Regions from separate parts of the Vibrio sp. TBV020 genome, predicted to be linked through region 1. Evidence: predicted binding sites of a transcription regulator. Region 1 holds the regulator's gene; the other holds the start of a gene.

Evidence for each region. Region 1 encodes CRP, which controls carbon source genes, mostly activating them, when cyclic AMP is high. Its sites were predicted from a motif close to TGTGANNNNNNTCACA; they were not measured.
Region 2: a site for CRP is predicted at 3,667-3,682, ahead of udp (uridine phosphorylase). Genes of this name have one in related genera too.

What each region holds. Positions count from the first base shown of each region.
Region 1 is NZ_JBEEAQ010000003.1:444,592-452,179, reverse strand. Features, by position in the region: gene AAFX28_RS10005 (TIGR02444 family protein) at 1-404, shown strand, start outside; gene AAFX28_RS10000 (hydrolase) at 414-1,403, shown strand; gene AAFX28_RS09995 (YheU family protein) at 1,444-1,656, shown strand; gene AAFX28_RS09990 (phosphoribulokinase) at 1,739-2,608, shown strand; gene crp (cAMP-activated global transcriptional regulator CRP) at 2,850-3,482, shown strand; gene AAFX28_RS09980 (DUF1338 domain-containing protein) at 3,696-4,487, opposite strand; gene astD (succinylglutamate-semialdehyde dehydrogenase) at 4,693-6,150, opposite strand; gene astA (arginine N-succinyltransferase) at 6,176-7,195, opposite strand; gene AAFX28_RS09965 (aspartate aminotransferase family protein) at 7,393-7,588, opposite strand, start outside.
Region 2 is NZ_JBEEAQ010000003.1:2,589,400-2,596,987, reverse strand. Features, by position in the region: gene AAFX28_RS19735 (MATE family efflux transporter) at 1-1,153, shown strand, start outside; gene AAFX28_RS19730 (zinc/cadmium/mercury/lead-transporting ATPase) at 1,211-3,514, shown strand; gene udp (uridine phosphorylase) at 3,787-4,545, shown strand; gene AAFX28_RS19720 (DUF1456 family protein) at 4,806-5,285, opposite strand; gene AAFX28_RS19715 (hypothetical protein) at 5,499-6,074, shown strand; gene AAFX28_RS19710 (hypothetical protein) at 6,126-6,938, opposite strand; gene metG (methionine--tRNA ligase) at 7,147-7,588, opposite strand, start outside.

The sequences.
Region 1 (7,588 bases):
GAGAGGTAAAAGCGGCGTGCTTGAATCTTCAGAATCAATTCAAAGGTAACGTGAACTTATTACTGCTGCTCAAATGGTTAGACGAGCAGCAGATCTGCTTCAGAGAACAAGACTGGCATCGAGTTGAAGAGTGCTTAGGGCGCTCCGAAGCATTACTACTCAATTACAGAGAGTTCAGGCGCAAACTGAAACTCCATGTCAGCGACACGCTTTATCGAGAATCTCTTCAGTTTGAACTCCAGCTAGAAAAACAGCAGCAATCTGACTTGGTTGACTGCATTAATAGCATCCCACTGACTCTCAATCATAGCGAACCCTTAACGCTGCGCTATTGCCGCCAGTTAGGTGGAGAACAACTCTACTCTGCATTTGCGGAGCCTATCGACAACATCGCAAACCTATAGAGATCCTCTATGACTCAATTTGTTGCTGCTAAAGGACTAACAAACCCACATCTTCAAACTCTTGCACCGCGCTTTATTCGCAAAAAAGCGCTATTTGAACCTGTGTGGCAAACACTCGATACCCCTGATGGGGACTTTCTCGATATTGCATGGAGCGAAGACATCAATCAAAGCAACCAAGACGAGGCAAAGACTGATAAGCCAATTTTTGTGTTGTTCCACGGGTTAGAAGGCTGCTTCTATAGCCCATATGCCAACGGTCTAATGAATGCTTTTGCCAAACAAGGTTGGCTATCGGTCATGATGCATTTTCGTGGTTGTAGTGGCAAACCAAATAAACTGGCTCGCGCTTATCATTCAGGTGAAGTCGAAGATGCGCGATTCTTCTTGGAATACCTCAATCAATTATTCCCTAACCAAACCAAAGTCGCGGTAGGTATCTCATTAGGTGGCAATATGTTGGCCAACTATTTAGCCAAATATAGTGAAGAGCCCTTACTTGATGCTGCCACCATTGTCTCTGCGCCACTCGATCTTTCTGCTTGTTCAGAACGAATCGAGCAAGGCTTTTCAAAACTCTACAAGAGCTATCTGCTCACCTCGCTAAAAAAGAGCGCACTGCAAAAACAACATCTGCTGAAAGGCGAGTTAGGCCTGAGCTATCACAGCATCAAACGAGTCACGAGATTGTATGAGTTTGATGATTTGATTACCGCTCCCCTGCACGGTTTCAAAGATGCAGAGGATTACTACCATAAATGCTCTGGGATTCATCGCTTAAAAGAGATCACTCTTCCAACCCAGATCATTCATGCTAAAGACGATCCTTTTATGACCGATGCGGTGATCCCCAAATATGTCTTGCCGGATAACATCGACTACCGCCTTTTCGAGCAAGGTGGACACGTCGGTTTTGTCACTGGTAGTGCAATAAAGCCCCGTTTTTGGTTAGAAGAAGCGTTGCCCGCCTACTATGAAAGTCTGGCAGTTTCGGCATAATACCCAGCGTCTACAACGAACATAAAATCTAGAGGTATTTATGATTGTTCCTTGGCAACAAATTGACCCGGACACACTGGATAACTTAATCAAAGAATTCGTCCTACGCGAAGGCACTGACTATGGTGCTATCGAGGTCTCGCTACAAAGTAAAATCGACCAAATCAAGAAGCAGCTTGAGTCCGGTGAAGCAGTCGTTGTTTTCTCTGAATTGCATGAAACGGTCGATATCCAACTCAAAAATAAATTTTAGAGAACCGCATACAGTGACGCCCCATTAAAGCGTGTTATAGTGGGCGTCGATTACAGGAACGTATTCTCAGACAAGGTTTGTCATGTCAGCAAAACACCCAATTATTGCCGTTACTGGTTCTTCCGGTGCCGGAACTACCACTACCTCTGAAGCTTTCCGCAAGATGTTCAACATGATGAACGTCAAACCTGCATGGGTTGAGGGCGATAGTTTTCACCGCTTCACCCGTCCAGAAATGGATGTAGAGATCCGTAAAGCTCGAGAACAAGGCCGCCACATTAGCTATTTTGGTCCACAGGCGAATGACTTTGGTGGGTTAGCTGAGTTCTTCCGTAAATATGGACAAGAAGGTATAGGCCAAGTTCGTCGCTATCTACACACCTTTGACGAAGCCGTCCCTTACAATCAAATGCCAGGTACATTTACTCCTTGGCAAGACTTACCAGAAAACTCAGATGTACTATTCTACGAAGGTCTTCATGGTGGCGTAGTCGATGGTGATGTCAACGTAGCTCAACATGTCGATTTTCTGATTGGCATGGTACCCATCGTAAACCTTGAATGGATTCAAAAGTTCGTACGCGATACCCGTGATAGAGGCCATTCTCGTGAAGCGGTAATGGACTCCATTGTTCGCTCAATGGATGATTACCTAAACTACATCACACCGCAGTTTTCTCGTACTCATATTAACTTTCAGCGCGTACCAACCGTCGATACTTCTAACCCACTTAATGCGAAAGGAATCCCTAGCTTAGATGAGAGCTTTGTCGTGATCCGCTTGCGTGGTATCAAGAATGTCGATTTCCCATATTTACTCGCAATGATTGATGGTTCGTTTATGTCCCGTCATAACACCATTGTTGTCCCTGGTGGCAAGATGAGTTTTGCGATGGAATTAATCGTACGCCCTATTCTTCAACAACTCATCGAAACCGGGAAAATTGGCTAATACTCATGGCTAGAACGCGATTACTTTTCATACCGTGATCATGTGCACAGTTTTGCGTAGTAAATACACCGCTTGACCCGATTAAAATCAAGAAATCGTTTTCGAAAAAGGATACTATTTCTTACCGAAACACAAGATAGCTTGCAGCATTTGTAAAGTGCTCTTATCCTAGTAAGCCTATTTAAGGCTTTGCTAAAACATGGAAAGCGACAAGCGTACCCTGCAGAGGAAGTGAGATATTATGGTTCTAGGTAAACCTCAAACCGACCCAACATTAGAGTGGTTCCTTTCACACTGTCATATTCATAAGTACCCATCAAAAAGCACGCTAATTCACGCGGGCGAAAAAGCTGAGACGTTGTACTACATCGTTAAAGGCTCTGTTGCGGTTCTTATCAAGGACGAAGAAGGTAAGGAAATGATCCTTTCTTACCTAAACCAAGGTGATTTCATCGGTGAGCTTGGTCTATTCGAAGAAGATCAAGAGCGTACTGCTTGGGTTCGTGCTAAATCTCCTTGTGAAGTAGCGGAAATCTCTTTCAAGAAATTCCGTCAGCTAATCCAAGTTAACCCAGACATCCTAATGCGCCTTTCTGCGCAAATGGCAAGCCGCCTACAAGTGACTAGCCAAAAAGTGGGTGACCTAGCATTCCTAGACGTTACTGGCCGTATCGCTCAAACGCTACTAAACCTAGCGAAGCAACCTGATGCGATGACTCACCCAGACGGCATGCAAATCAAGATCACTCGTCAAGAGATCGGTCAGATTGTTGGCTGTTCACGTGAGACAGTAGGTCGTATCCTGAAGATGCTAGAAGAGCAGAACCTAATTTCTGCACACGGTAAAACTATCGTGGTATACGGTACTCGTTAATCCCAATTAACGTTTAAAAAATTTAAAAGCCACCAATGGAGACATTGGTGGCTTTTTTGTTTATTTGCGTCATCCCCGAGAAGGAGGGACGACTGAGTTGGGGATCTCTGCAAGCAAGAAAGCCAACCGATGAAGATTCCCTACTCCCTCCTGCGTCGGTCTATGGAATGACGTCTATCTCCCTAGGGGCAAAGCCGTTTTCACTTCTGCTTTTTATCCGTTGGTACTTTCAAAAATCTTATCTGCAGATGCTGCTACAAATCCTGGGTACAACTCACCATTCGCCATTGGGTAGCGCTTAGCAAATTCATAAAAACCACCAGGAATGATTTCCGTTCCTTCAGCAAATGACACTGCGACTTTGTCAGCCATAGTAGAAGATTGCTCTAGCAATACATCTGGAGAGCCTTTCACTTCACCGCCCGATTCATTGATAGTGAAACCAGCTTGGCGAAGATGATCATTAACACCTTTCACTTCATCAAAGGCGTTCAATTGATTCACACTCACAGTAAAGTGGTTCGCACCGTAACCATGTGCTGCGAGCCAAGAAGCGTATTCACTCTCTTTCGCTAGCGTTTGGAAATCTTGATAACTCAACTCCCATAAACGGCCACCCCACAGGAAGTCAGCACCTTTTAGATCATGGGTGTCCAATTGCTCTACAAGCTTGGCAACGATCGCCTGAAGCTCGTCAGAACACTCATTCACTTTAAGCTCACTGATAAACACTTTAGGTTGTTTAGGATCAGGATGTTCAAAATGCTTAGCCACCAGCTTCTTGCTTTCAAACTCATAATCACCACATGGTTTATAGCCAGCATCCAAGAAAGGCTGAGCCAGTGTTGCAATACCTAATGGCTCAATATTAAAGGTTCGCAGAGCAATATGGTCATTGATGAGAGCCTCATCTTCTTGTAGAAGTTGATGCACTTTTTCAGCAGAAGGACACAAGCGTTGAATATAGTCCGTCCATAACTGTTGGAATAAAACATCTGGCGTCATAACGCCTCCTTGTATGGGGTTGTTTACGTTATAGAGTTAGGTCGTTGTTATCGTTATTCGTTTAATTTTTGGTATAAAAGAGGCTACCAAACCGACTTGTCCAGATAATCAGTTTGATAGCCTTCAACCTGTGACGTTAAAACCTCCCTGCTCAGGGAGGAAGAAGGGAATTCCCTTAATTTAGGTTCTTACTGACCTAATATTTTTATAGCTCTACCCCTGGGCTCAAGGTCGCAGGAAGAATCGTTTCTCCGCCTTCCATCGATGCCATTGGGTAAGCACAGTAGTCTGCTGCATAGTAAGCACTTGGTCGTAAGTTGCCCGACGCACCAGGACCACCAAATGGTGCATCACCACTTGCGCCCGTTAGCTGACGGTTACGGTTCACGATACCCGCTCGGATATGGTCAACAAAATATTCCCACTCGCCATCGTCAGTAGAAACTAGACCAGCGGATAAGCCAAAACGTGTATCGTTTGCTAGCTCGACTGCTTTTTCTAAACCTTGGTAACGAACGACTTGCAGCAATGGACCGAAGTACTCTTCATCAGGCAATTCAGCAATCGCTGTCACATCGATAATGCCAGGCGTCACAAATGCTGCTTCACCTGCCTGTGCTTCAATCAAACTCTGACCACCCAGTTTTTGCAGATTGGATTGTGCTGCAAGGATAAAGTCAGCCGCAGCTTTAGAGATCTGCGGTCCCATGAATGGCGCAGGTTCAGCGAATGGCTGATCAACACGAATCTTGTTCGTCGCTTCTACTAGCTTGCTTACTAGTAGGTCACCTTTCTCACCGACTGGAACATACAGACGACGAGCACAAGTACAACGTTGACCGGCACTGATAAATGCCGATTGGATAATGGTGTAGACCGTTGCATCGACTTCACCGTAGTTTTCAGAGATAACCATTGGGTTATTACCACCCATCTCTAGTGCCAACATTTTACCCGGTTGGCCTGCAAACTGTTTGTGAAGGATATGACCTGTATTCGCACTACCTGTGAATAGCACACCATCAAGCCCCTTAGAATCAGCCAGTGCGATACCTGTTTCTTTCGCACCTTGTACAAGGTTGATTACCCCTTTAGGTAGACCAACCTGATCCCACAGCTTCATCGCGAACTCACCCGTTAACGGGGTTTGCTCTGATGGTTTGAATACTACGGTATTACCAGCAAGAAGCGCCGGAACAATGTGACCATTTGGCAAGTGACCAGGGAAGTTATATGGACCAAATACTGCCATTACACCCAGAGGTCGGTGGCGAAGTACAATCTGGTTACCTGCAGCTTCTCTCTGCGCTTCACCAGTACGGTCATGGTAAGCACGGATAGAAATCGCAATTTTGCCAGCCATAGCGGCCGCTTCAGTGCGCGTTTCCCAAATCGGCTTACCAGTTTCTTTAGCGATGATTTCAGCAATTTGCTCGCTGTTCTCTTTCACTTTCTCAGCAAAAGCTAGAACAATCGCTTCGCGTTCAGCAAAGCTCATTTTCTTCCAGCCAACAAATGCGCTACGCGCTGCTGATACGGCCTGTTCAACTTGATCTGGCGTCGCACTTTCACCCTGCCAGATGACTTCATTGTTGTATGGGCTTTGTGAGTTCATTGCCTCACCTTGACCTTTCACCCATTCACCAGCAATCCAATGTGTCATAACTTGTTCCTTCATAATATCAAGCTTACTGAGCCAACATGCGAACGTAGTCGCCTTCATTCAACTTCAATGCATCTGCTACTTCTGGCGACAAAATCACTGACTCAGTGGCATGGTCGTATGCCGCTTTTGCTGCGGTCGCTCGGAAGTCTTCGAACGAAGTGTTCGAAATGAGGTAGTCCTGAGAACTGGTATGTTCTGCGACTGTCACCTTAGCGCGAATCGAATGACGCACAGATTCAATATTGCGCACGTCACACTCTACCGTCGGGCCACCATCAAAAATGTCGACGTAGTTGCGACAAGTGAAACCTTCTTTTTCAAGTAGGCGCAGCGCAGGTTTGGTGTTGTCATGAACCTGACCGATCACTGCCTGTGCTTCCTTACTCAATAGGTTGATATAAATTGGCAGCTTAGGCATAAGGTCTGCGATAAAGCCTTTCTTACCAATACCTGTTAGGTAATCTGCTAATGTAAAATCAATCGAGAAGAAATGCTCTTGTAGCCATTGCCAGAATGGAGAGTTACCCTCTTCATCAGAAACACCACGCATCTCAGCAAATACCGTTTTAGAAAAACGATGCGGGTGCTCAGCCATCATGAGGAAACGACATTTAGACATTAAGCGACCATTCAATCCTCCGCGGAATGACGGTCTTAGGAATAAAGTACAAATCTCACTACAGCCGGTGTAGTTATTGCCGAAAGTCAGTAGCTTAACTACGTTATTCACGCCAAGTTTCGGCGATGAATGCACGACGGTACTGATGTGGTATGAGTAGAAGGGTACATCCCAACCAATTGAAGCTTCGATACCAGTACAACCAGCGACTTCACCAGTTTCACTATCAAAGCCAACCATTAGATAGCCTTCATCACCAGGTTCAGTTACGTCTGGCTTTGTGAAGCTATATTCTGAATGGGTAATACGATTAGTTAACAGTTCTTCGTTAACCGGTAGAGATGTAAATCCATGACCCGACTCAACCGCACATGTGTGCAGCGCATCGTAGTCCGACATTGCGATAGGGCGAACAACCAGCATCGAAACTCCCTCCTGATGCAGTGAACGCTAGTACTCATTAATTATCTGTTTATACTTTGACTTCGTCATTCCCTACAGTGAGGAATGAGCTTGATAGGGAATCTCTCAACGCTATGCAAGAGATCCCCAACTTTGTCATGCCTTCCTGTTGAGGATGACACTGTTTATGTCGATATGAGTACTAGACTAGGTATTTCTTATTTAACTAGCGTTGCTAGAGCTTTATCTAGGCGAGCTAATCCTTCTTCAATTTCTTCTTTAGTAATGACTAGTGATGGCGTGAAACGCACGACGTTTGTACCTGCAACTAGAACCATTAGACCTTCTTTACCTGCTGCAACCAAAACGTCACGAGCGCGGCCTTGCCAATCTTCATTCAGTGCGGCACCAAGC
Region 2 (7,588 bases), 2.1 Mb from region 1:
CAGTATTTTGGTGTCGGGTATCATGTTTACCTATATCCCAGAACTGTTAGAGGCGATTGGCGCTCAAGGTGTCGCGGCAGAGCGTGCGGAAGCGTATTTAAGAATTATCCTTCCAAGTGCACCAGTCATTGCGGTTGCTATGGCCGCGGGGGCAGGGCTTCGTGCCGCTGGGGATGCTAAGCGTTCTATGTGGGCAACGCTTGCCGGTGGTATCGTCAATGCGATTTTAGACCCGATCTTCATTTTTGGTTTTGGTTGGAATGTTGAAGGTGCTGCACTGGCGTCAGTATTTGCTCGTTTTACGGTGTTATTCTTTTCACTTTACCCGCTTATCAAAGTTCACAAGCTGGTGGCGCGCTTTGATTACTCTGTTTGGGTGAGTAATTTAAAGGTGATTTTGGCCATTGCTATCCCTGCAATCATTACGAATATTGCGACGCCAATTGGCAATGCGATTGTCACTTCTTCGATTGCGCAATTTGGAGAGAACTTTGTCGCTGGTTTTGCGGTAATCGGTCGTTTAACGCCAGTCTGTTTTGCTGTCATCTTTGCTTTGTCTGGGGCTGTTGGTCCGATTATCGGTCAAAATTATGGTGCAGAGCGAATAGACCGCGTGAAAGAAACGCTCAACAACTCATTGATCGTCACAACCCTGTATACCCTAGTGGTATGTGTCATTCTGTATTTTGCTCAAGACTTAATAGTGAGTATGTTCAGTTTACAAGGTGACGCTCAGATTATAGTTGCGGCATTTTGTACTTATGTTGCAATCAGCTTTATCTTTAATGGCGCACAGTTTGTTGCGAATACCTCGTTCAATAACTTGGGTAAGCCGTTATATTCAACGGCACTTAATCTTGGTAAAGCAACCCTAGGGACATTGCCGTTCGTTCATTTTGGAGCGTTGTGGTTTGGTGCGTTAGGCGTACTCTACGGACAGGCTGTCGGGACGGTAGTATTTGGCATCATTGCTATTATTGTTTTGCGCAAACATATCTCTGATCTGATGGCTGGTTCGTGTACAGAACAAATGGAAGCGGATCCATCGATCACGAGCGTGAACAGCCAACCATTCTGTAGTCACGATGCCGTATTGATTGATGATGTAGCCTCCACGGCTGAAGTATTGGAAGAATCTGCAGAAAAAGTTTGACCTTGGAGTAGACTCCAAGGTTTAAACTTAATGTGTACAATGAATGGAGATAAACATATGTGCACAAAACACCAAGCATGCCGCTCAGAGAAAATCGCGGTTAATCCTTCGCAAGTAGGCTCATGTTCAAGTCCGAAAATAACGACGATTCAAATGGCGGATGTAAGCACGACAGAATCTAGCTGCTGTAGCTCGAATAGTTGCAGTAGCGGGTCGGACCCAGCAGATGAAGAAAGTGAGTCCGGAAGTTCTTCCGCTCGTTTCACTCAAAGTTGGAAAATTAACGGGATGGATTGTCCATCTTGTGCTAGAAAAATTGAAACTGCTGTCAATCGTGTCGAAGGTGTCTTAGAAGCTAAGGTCCTATTTGCGACAGAAAAGTTAGTAATCAAATCAGATAATTCTGGCGTTGCTCAGTTGGTTGAGCAAACCATTCTAGATACTGGTTTCACGTTCGCAAATCCCGCCGAATCGAATCAAAAAGAAAAACCTAAAGGCTGGAAGGCTGTTATCAAACAAAACAGTCAAGTTCTCGCAATAGCCTCTGCAATGGCCGTCGCGGCGGCAATGAAACCTGCATTCCCTCAAGTCAGTGAATGGCTATTCCTAATTACTTGTTTAGCGGGTCTCTACCCAATTGGCAAAAAAGCAATCAGTTTAGCTCGCTCAGGTACTCCGTTTGCGATTGAAACTTTGATGAGTGTTGCTGCAATTGGTGCACTGTATCTCGGTGAGACAGTTGAAGCAGCGATGGTGTTGCTACTGTTTTTGATAGGTGAGCAGCTAGAAGCTTTTGCAGCATCAAGAGCACGCAGTGGCGTACAAGCATTAATGGAGCTGGTCCCTGAAACGGCGACTAAGATAGTCGATGGTCAGCGTATTGAAGTGTCGGCTAGTGAATTACAACCAGGTGATGTGATTGAAGTTTCGCCTGGCGCTCGTTTACCAGCAGATGGCAAGTTAACGGATGCTCTAGCAAGTTTTGATGAAAGTGCGCTAACCGGAGAGTCGATCCCTGTGGAACGCTACGAAGGTGAGTCAGTGATGGCGGGTGCGGTAGCGGTTGATAAAGTGGTTCGCTTTACCATTACTTCTAAGCAAGGTGAAAACGCCATTGATCGAATTCTTCACTTAATTGAAGAGGCAGAGTCCCGCAAAGCGCCACTAGAACGATTCCTAGATAAGTTTAGCCGTTGGTATACACCGCTGATGATGCTGGTTTCTCTTTTGGTCATCATTACACCTCCACTACTGTTTGCTCAACCTTGGGAAACGTGGGTATATCGTGGTCTCGCACTTCTATTGATTGCATGTCCTTGTGCACTGGTGATCTCCACACCTGCGGCAATCACCTCAGGCTTAGCGGCGGCAGCTCGTCGTGGCGCTTTGATTAAAGGCGGTGCAGCTCTAGAACAGTTAGGTAATGTTGAGACCATTGCTTTCGACAAAACCGGCACATTGACGAAAGGCAAACCGGAAGTGACGGATGTGATCGTATTTTCGGGTTGGACGCAAGAGTCATTGTTAGCCAAAGTAGCAGCGATTGAAGTTGGTTCGAGCCACCCTCTAGCGGTATCTGTCGTCAATAAAGCTAAACAAATCGGCATTGAGATCAGTGAAGCTCAAGATAAGCAAGCTTTAGTGGGGAGTGGTGTACGTGGTTTAGTTGAAGGGGTTGAATATCAAGTCTCAGCGCCAAGTAAGCTTGAGATTGACCTCGACGAAACGCTGAAGCATCAAATTGAGCAACTGGAAAATCAAGGTAAAACCGTTGTCGTCGCGATCGAGGGCCAAACTACACCTATTGGTTTGATCGCATGGCAAGATACTTTGCGTGAAGATTCGGCTCAGGCAGTCAAAGCACTCAAAGACTTGGGGATTCATTCGATCATGTTAACAGGCGATAACCCACGTAGTGCGCAGGCTATCAGCTCAATGATTGATATTGACTTTAAAGCAAGCCTACTACCGCAAGATAAAGTGACTTATGTGGAACAGCTGTCTGCGCAAGGCAATGTTGCTATGGTTGGAGATGGTATTAATGATGCACCGGCAATGAAAGCGTCAAGTATTGGTATCGCGATGGGAGGCGGCACCGATGTAGCGCTTGAAACGGCTGATGCTGCAATTACTCACAACCGCCTACTAGAGCTTGCTGGCATGATTGAGCTTTCACGAGCAACGCTCAATAACATTCGCCAAAACATCGCATTGGCGCTCGGCTTAAAAGGTATTTTCTTGGTTACAAGTTTATTGGGAATTACTGGCTTGTGGGTTGCGGTACTGGCTGATAGTGGTGCCACGGCCATTGTTACCCTGAACGCGTTGAGGCTCCTTAAGTTCAAATCGAAGCTTGATTAAGCTATAGATTTATAGCGAAAGCTCTCTCAATGAAACAGCCCTTCATTTTTGATGTAAGGGCTGTTTTTTTATGCAATCAGGATCATTTGTTGCGACAAAATGTGATGTAAACCGTTTTTATGTGCAATGTAATTATTTGTTGCGATCTTATTTGTGATCACTGTCACTTCAAAGAAATCGGTGGTTAGTTAGAGTATCTCCTGTACCCGATAAATTTATAGAGCAAGCAGGCCCTAACTTACCGACTGACTTGCCATCATAAGGAGCGACCTATGTCTCAAGCTGTATTCCACCTTGGTGTTACTCAAGACGATCTTGCTGGTGCAACTCTGGCTATCATTCCAGGTGACCCGGCGCGTGTACAAAAAATTGCAGAGGAAATGGAGAACCCAGTCTTTCTAGCAAGTCACCGTGAATACACACTGTACCGTGCAGAGCTTGACGGCAAGCCTGTTGTTGTTTGTTCTACAGGTATTGGCGGTCCATCAACATCTATTGCTGTTGAAGAGTTAGCTCAGCTAGGTGTACGTACTTTCCTACGTGTTGGTACTACTGGTGCAATCCAGCCTCACGTAAATGTGGGTGATATGATTGTATCGACAGGTTCTGTTCGTCTTGATGGTGCAAGTCTACACTTTGCTCCAATGGAGTTCCCAGCAGTTGCAGATTTTGAAGTAGCAACAGCAATGAAAGCAGCAGTAGAAGAGTCTGGCGCGACAGTTCATATGGGTGTAACTGCTTCAAGTGATACTTTCTACCCAGGTCAAGAGCGTTACGATACATTCTCTGGTCGCGTTGTTAAGCGTTTCCAAGGTTCTATGCAAGAGTGGCAAGACATGGGCGTACTTAACTTTGAGATGGAATCAGCAACGCTACTAACCATGTGTGCAAGTTCTGGTCTAAAAGCGGGTTGTGTTGCGGGTGTTATCATTAACCGTACACAGAAAGAGATCCCAGATCACTCAACACTAAAAGAGACAGAAGCGCGCTCTATCAAAGTGGTTGTAGAAGCAGCACGTAAAATGCTTTAAGAATTATACCAACCAGAATAAATATGTGGTCATTCTTGCTGGTTAAAATCGCTGATAGCATCGTTATAGATTTTGTAGGTAGGTCAACTAGCTAGCTGCAATCTATGCCTTGCTCTAAGCAATTTTTCCTGCGCAATTATTTGATCACCTACTTATCCCGATTGGTATTAGTGCTCTAGCTAGCACTATCTAAATAGAAAAAACCTCAATCTTGGCTGACCAGATTGAGGTTTTTTGCATTTTAATAGGTGGGAACAGCGTTAAGCCACAAATTCTTCTGAATCTGGGCGGTTAGTGAATTGAACGCCATTTAAGAAATCACATAGCAACTGATCTTCACACGCTTTGTAGTTCTTGTTGTTTGGTTTGCGGAAGTAAGCACCGATTTCATACTTGCTCAGGCTAATTCCAACCACTTCTAGTACATCTAGTACGTCTTCAGCTTTCATATTCAGTGCAATGCGTAGCTTCATGAAAATCATGTTGTTAGTCAGTGCTTGCTCTGGTTTTGGTTGCTCGCCTTCTTTCTTGCCACGCTTTAAATTAATGAAGCCGTTAAGGAAGATCGCCAGATCTTTGTCTTTCATTTTTGAAAATGACTTCTCACCTTCGTCTTTCAACCAGTTGCCCACCTGATCATGAGCTACAGGCGTATCTGCTTGCTCGAAAGCTTTGATAATTTGAGCATTTTTAAGGTTTAGTGCGTGCTGAATACGACGCAAGATTTCATTGTTAGTCACAGATTGAGCTCTTTAGTGGAGGATAGGTGTTAGTGCTCGGGACTTTAGCAGAGATATGGGGTAGGAGATAGAAATAATCTCGCTTTAGAAGGTAAGTTTCAAAAGGGAGGGATAGGGATAAAGTGATGAGTTTATCAATACCCGAGTTGAATATTTGATTCTAGCAACCAAGGCTCTATTATATCGGCTACTGTTCCGAAGGAGATCTATCCCATGAAGAAAATGATTACATTAGGCGCAATCATCGCAGCCTTTACATCATCTGCATTTGCTCAAGAGCCTGTTGAGTTTCAGAAAATTCCAGAGATCATGGCAAAGTTTGAAAGTTCACAGCTATTTCGCAAGAAAACACCGACGCTCGGTCGTTTGCCTGCAGAAGAAGAACTTGGCACTCAGTTCCCAACTTATGTCTCTGATGGGCAAGGTGGCTACTCACTAGAGACAAATAATGTCATGACCGATACGGTAGTAGTTGCCTCAATGCCGACCCCAATTGTGGGAGAAGTTTACAATCAATGGTTAGTGCCAAAAGAGACGTGGGCTAAGACTTATGGTGAATTGCCAACTTCAACTGAGTTCAAACCTTTTAAGCGAATCAAAACAATCAAAGCAGTTAAGATTGATGATGAGATGCTTAACTTAATGGGCAGTGAAGATGGTAAAACAGCCATCATTAAAGTGAGCTGGGATGTAAATGGCATGAAAGTTTACAAAGATGGTTATCTCGCTGACTATGAGTATGGTATTGCGCCAGAAGAAATGGCTCAAAACTACGAACTAGCGAAATAATTAATAACGGGCACAGTAGGTGCCCGTTATTATTTCAAGGCTTCTAATTCTTTAACTGTAAGCCACTTTTGGTAAAGGGAGATATAAGCTCTCGGCCATATCAGACAACATTTGATCATAAACTTGCGCGATGACCGCAGAAATGTCACTGGTAATGCGATACAACTCTTCATTACTGATCTCTAAAGATTCAGATGAGGAAAGCTCAGTTAGCTGGTGAATCGCATCAATGCTCACTGGAGAGGCTACAGAAAGCGGACTAATCAGAGAGAGCTGATTGAGTTTGCGTCTGGTTTTATCACAGTAGTACTTTAAGCGTAAAAACCCGTCATTGGAGCTGCTCTCAGAAATACAAACCCGCAATTGAGTCAGGACTTCCATACTGTCGAGTACTTGCTGCCAGTTTAGGTGATACTCATCATTGAGATCTTCACGTTCAGACTCAATCAACCAAGCAATCGCGACCTCATCCATTAAGAACATACAGTGACGAATGGTTTTTCCATGGATGATCTGATTGCGACTTACACTCCTTTCGTGCCAATCGTTGTGCATCGCTTTCAGTTTGAGCTGAAAGATTCGATACATAGGGCGGTTATCAAACGGGGCTATGGCCACTAATTGATCGGAGGTGTGAATGATTTCATCATAAAGTACATTCATTTCACTAAGCTGCTTCTGATCGATTGAATAGCTCAAAGAATGGTGTGTCAGTTTACGATGCTCTCTACAGAGGCGTAGTAGCTGCCTTAGCATCACTAACGTATTGAATTTACGTTGTAAGATCGTTTGGCGCTTTTTAGAGTAGTGAAATAGCGTAGCCAAAATAACGCATGAAAAAATAATTGAGATTAGAACAAACATAGCCAACTCCTTTGTGCTTGTTACCTATAAAGGAGTAGAGCGAATAATGTGCCAACATTAAAATATATATAAATCAGTATATTACAATTCTTGGCTGTTATTGCCTGCTTACTGTTGGTGCAAGCTCTGCCCGAAATTGTGACAAAAGAAAGCCCCTAGTACATTGCTGCACTAGGGGCTTAAACTATTGTTGGCTAACAACGCGGCATTACATTACACGCATACCTGGCTGTGCGCCTTCGTGTGGCTCAAGAATCCATAGGTCGCTGCCACCAGGGCCCGCTGCTAGGATCATGCCTTCAGACATGCCGAACTTCATCTTACGAGGCTTAAGGTTTGCTACCATCACAGTTAGCTTGCCTTCTAGCTCTTCAGGTTTGTACGCTGACTTGATGCCAGAGAACACCTGACGAGTTTCGCCACCGATGTCTAGCTGGAACTTAAGCAGTTTGTTTGCTTTTGGCACTTCTTCACAAGAAATAATGCGAGCAATACGCATGTCTACAGCTGCGAAAGCGTCAAATTCAATCTCTTCTGCGATTGGATCTTTGTCTAGTTCAGTTTGGCTTGCTTTATTCTTTTCAGCTTCAGCCGCTTCTTTTGCTGCTTGCTCTGCTGCTGCATCTTCTTTTGATGCTTCAATCATCGCT